2 regions of the Massilia pseudoviolaceinigra genome follow, and region 1 is predicted to be linked to the other one. Evidence: predicted binding sites of a transcription regulator. Region 1 holds the regulator's gene; the other holds the start of a gene.

What was found. The regulator FliA, encoded in region 1, starts transcription of late flagellar genes. The targets are predictions, from matches to a motif close to CTAAAGTTTNNNNNNNNNNNGCCGNTA.
Region 2: RBA40_RS29290 (flagellar protein FliT) is a predicted target of FliA. The motif match lies at 763-789, and genes of this name have one in related genera.

The regions. Positions count from the first base shown of each region.
Region 1 is NZ_JAVCWL010000020.1:19,386-21,778, reverse strand. It holds gene RBA40_RS19710 (MinD/ParA family ATP-binding protein) at 1-708, shown strand, start outside; gene RBA40_RS19705 (RNA polymerase sigma factor FliA) at 724-1,455, shown strand; gene RBA40_RS19700 (flagellar motor protein) at 1,437-2,183, shown strand; gene motD (flagellar motor protein MotD) at 2,186-2,393, shown strand, end outside.
Region 2 is NZ_JAVCWL010000041.1:40,131-42,523, reverse strand. It holds gene RBA40_RS29295 (HDOD domain-containing protein) at 1-724, shown strand, start outside; gene RBA40_RS29290 (flagellar protein FliT) at 837-1,115, shown strand; gene RBA40_RS29285 (aspartate aminotransferase type Ic) at 1,230-2,393, opposite strand, start outside.

The sequences.
Region 1 (2,393 bases):
GTCAACCTGGGCGCCTCGCTGGCCCGGGCCGGCAACGACGTGCTCATCGTCGACGCCTGCGACCGCGAATACGGCGTGGCCCAGCGCTTAGGCGTGGCCGACCGCGCCAGCCTGCTGCAAGTGGCGCGCCAGCAGTGCGCGCTGAACCAGATCATCCACCAGGTGCCGCAGGGCTTCGGCGTGGTCAGCATGGCGCGTGCGCGCGGCGGACCGGACGAAGCGCGGCGCCTGGCCAAGACCTTCGACGTGCTGGTCAAGCAGACCGGCATCGTCATCGTCGACGGCGAATTCGGCGACGACGACACCTTTCCGGTGCCGGTCATGGACAGCGCCGAAATCGTGGTCCAGGTCTCCACCAGCGCCGCCTCGATCACGGCCGCGTACGCCCTTATCAAGCGACTTTCGCAACAGTTGGGGCGCCGTCCGTTCGGAATTCTGGTAACGGGCGCATCCGAAGCGGAAGCGAAGGTGGTATACGATAATATGTCATCTGCGGCAAGTCGTTACCTTGCCGTACAGCTCACCTCGATGGGCTCGGTCCCGGCGGACGAATACCTGCACCGGGCCGCGCGCTTGGGCCGGGCCGTGGTCGATGCGTTCCCGCTGGCCGGCGCGTCGGTGGCATTTCGCCAGCTGGCGGGGCGCTTTGCCCTGACGGCCATGCCGCAACTTGGCAGGACAGGGGGGACTTCCCATTTTGGTTCTTAAAACATACTGATAACTATGTACACCGTCAAAGGGAAAGCGGACAAGAACCATCTACTGACGGAGCACATGCCGTTGGTGAAGCGCCTCGCCCACCACATGAAGGCCAAGCTGCCGCCCAGCGTCGAAGTGGACGACCTGATCCAGGCCGGCATGATCGGCCTGCTCGACGCCATCACCCGCTATGAGGAAACCCACGGCGCCCAGTTCGAGACCTATGCCGTGCTGCGCATCCGCGGCGCCATGCTCGACGAATTGCGCAGCAGCGACTGGCTGCCGCGCTCGATGCGCCAGAACATGCGCAAGATCGAAACGGCGATGAGCACCCTGCAGCAACAGCTCGGCCATCCGCCCACCGAATCCGAAGTCGCCAAGAGCCTCAAGCTCTCCCTGGCCGACTACCAGGACATGCTGACCGACGGCGGCGGCCACCAGCTGGTGTACTACGAAGATTTCCACGACAACGAAGGAGGCAACGACAGCTTCCTGGACCGCTATGCGGTGGACGATGCCGATCCGCTGCGCAGCCTGCTCGACGGCGACTTCCGCCATGCCGTCATCGACGCCATCGACAATTTGCCGCCGCGCGAAAAAATCCTCATGGGCCTGTACTACGAAGAAGAACTGAACCTGAAAGAGATCGGGGCCGTCATGGGTGTATCGGAATCGCGCGTGTCGCAATTGCACACCCAGGCGGTCGCGCGCCTGCGGGCGTCCTTGAAGGAGCAGGCGTGGACCGGGCCAGCGTAGCGGGAATCTTCCTGGCGCTGTCAGGCCTGCTGATCGGCCAGGCGCTGGAGGGCGGCAAGCTGTCCTCCCTGGTGCAGCCGGCGGCGTTTGCCATCGTCGTCATCGGCACCGCCGGCGCCGTGCTGCTGCAAAGCGAAGCGGCGACCTTCATGCGCGGGGTGCGCATGCTGCGCTGGGTGTTTTCGCCGCCCCCCAGCCAGCGTGCCGGGCTGGCGCGCGAAATCGCCGTCTGGGGCTTGCATGCGCGGCGCGATGGCCTGCTCTCGCTGGAAAAGTACATGGCCGTCAACAAGGATAAATTCGTCCAAAAAGGCTTGCGCCTGGTGGTCGACGGCATCGCCCCCGACAAGCTGCGCAGCCTGCTGGAGATGGAAGTGACGGCCTACGAATTCGGCGAGCGGCAAGCGGTGAAAATCTGGGAGTCGGCGGCCGGCTATTCGCCCACCATCGGCATCCTGGGCGCGGTGCTGGGCCTGATCCACGTGATGGAAAACCTGAGCGACCCGGCCAAGCTGGGCAGCGGCATCGCGGTGGCCTTCGTATCGACCGTGTATGGCGTCGGACTGGCCAATATGTTCTTCTACCCGATCGCCAACAAGCTCAAGACCATCGTCGCCGAACGGGTGACGCAGTACGAAATCCTCACCGACGTCTTTCACGACATCGCCAGCGGCGACCACTCGCGCGTGATCGAAGAGCGCGTCGCCTGCCTGCTCTCGCGGCCCTGACCATGGCACGCAAAAAGTACGAAGCCGAGCACGAAAATCACGAACGCTGGCTCATTTCGTACGCCGATTTCATCACCCTGCTGTTCGCCTTTTTCGTTGTGATGTACGCCATTTCGGTCGTCAACGAAGGCAAATACAAGGTGTTTTCGGTGTCGCTGGGCGACGCTTTCGGCGGCAAGGACCAGAGCACGGCCAGTGTCGCCAGCAGCA
Region 2 (2,393 bases), on a different contig from region 1:
AGAGATCGCGCGCAAGCTCTCGCTCGACCCGGTGCTCAGCGCCAAGCTGCTGCGGCTGGCCAACTCGGCCTACTATCACGTCTCGCGCCGGATCGGCAACGTGGGCGACGCGGTGCGCATGCTCGGTTTTGTGACGGTGCGTACCCTGGTGATCAGTTCCGGCCTGGTAGGCAGCTTCAAGACCGTGCCGGGGCTCGACCTGAAGCGCTTCTGGCGCTACAGCCTGCACACGGCGGTGGCGGCCAAGTGGATCGCCAAGCAGATCGGCGCCAATACCGACCTGGCGTTCACGATCGGGATGATGCACGGGATCGGGCAACTGGTGATGCATGCGGGCGTGGCGCAGCAGGCGCGCGAGCTCGACCAGACGGTCGGGCCGTACGAGAATGGCCGCATCGCGGCCGAAAAAGCGCTGTTCGGCTACGATTTCAGCGAAGTCGGGGCGGAACTGGCGGTACGCTGGAAGTTCCCCGACCTGTTTCACCAGACCTTGCGCCACTTTGGCGATCCGACGCCGGAGTCGCCGTCGTACCGGATGGCGGCGGTCATTCATCTGGCCGTGCTGCGCGCGCGCTACGAAGAGCGTCAGCCGAACGATGCGGAACTGGCAGCGTGTTTCACGGCGGCGCTGGCGACCGGTCTGGGCGTGCCGCCCGATGCGTTGTTTGCCGGGATTCCGCCGCTGGGCGAGCTCAGTGGCGGGCTGGAAGAGCTTATCAATTAAGCACGCTAAAAATATTTTCAGATTTTTTTGAAAAAGGGCTAAAGTTCCGCGCCATCGCGACGTTATGGAAGGACACGCGGTAATCTTATAAATTTTTTGGCCAGGTGAGCGCATGACCTCCAACGAAGTTCTCTCGATGTACGAAAATATTGCTGGTCTGACTGGCAAGATGGCGGTTGCGGCAAAAGCAGGCGACTGGAACAGCCTGGCGCATCTGGAAACGCAGTGCGCGCTGCAGGCGTCGGCAACCAAGACCGGCGTGCCGGCATTGGATGGCGCTCCGCGCATGCGCAAGATCGATTTGCTCAAGCAGATCATGGCCAATGACCGCGCCGTGCGCGAGATCACCGAGCCGTGGCAGTTGTCGGATGTGATGTGCGCGACGCACTGAGCTGGTAACGGATGTGAATGAAAGCGCCTGAGGGCGCTTTTTTTATTCGTCGTTCGCGAGCGTCCCGCCCCCCGTCGTCTCTGGCATCGCCAGAGACGACGGGGGGAATGTTAATCAACCAGCCACGGCCACCTTCAACGCCAGCGCAATCCCCTCCGCCGCCTGGGTAATCTCCGGCAGTGACGGAAAACTCGGCGCAATCCGGATATGGCTGTCCTCGGGATCGACCCCGTACGGATACGCAGCGCCAGCCGGCGTGAGCGTAATCCCCGCTTCCTTCGCCAGCGCAATCGTCTTCTTCGCCGCACCCGGCGGCGTCACCAGATCGATGAAATATCCGCCCTTCGGCACCGTCCACGACACCCCCGCCACATCGCCCAGGTGCGCGCCGAACTGCGCCAGCACCGCATCGAACTTGGGCTTGAGCAGCGCCGCGTGGCGCGTCATCAGCGCTTCCACGGTGGCCGCATCCTTGAGCAGGCGCACATGGCGCAGCTGATTGATTTTGTCCGGGCCAATGCTGCGGATACCCGCATGGCGCGTCCACCAGGCGATATTGGCCGGCGACGACGCCAGCGCAGCAATGCCCGACCCAGCCCAGCTCACCTTCGACGTCGATGCGAACACGATCGCCCGGTCCGGATTGCCGGCGCTGGCGCATTCGGCGACGATCTCGGCAATCCGCACGTTCTCGTCCGTCAGGTGATGAAAGCGATAGGCGTCGTCCCACATCAGGCGAAAGTCCGGCGCGGCCGTCTTCATGGCGGCCAGGCGGCGCACCACCTCATCCGAATACACCGTGCCCGACGGGTTGCTGTACTTGGGCACGCACCACATGCCCTTGATGCTGGTGTCGTTCGCCACCAGCTGCTCGACGATATCCATGTCCGGTCCGTCGTCGTTGAGCGGCACGTTGATCATCTTGATGCCGCGCGCTTCGCAGATCGAGAAATGGCGGTCGTAGCCCGGCACCGGGCACAAAAACACCGGCTGCTGGCCGACCCAGGGCTGTCCGCCCGGCACGCCGTTCAACAGTGCGTAGACGATCACGTCATGCATCAGCGACAGGCTGGCGCTGCTGTCGACCACCACCTGCGCGGCCGGCAGCGCAAGCAAGTCGCCAAACAGCGCGCGCGCTTCCGGCAGGCCCACGCCCAGGCCGTAATTGCGGGCGTCGGTACCGTCGGCCGCACTGAAGCCGGGCAAGGCGTCAAGCAGATCGTTGGAGAGGTCGAGCTGTTCGGGCGCTGGTTTGCCGCGGGACATGTCGAGTTTGAG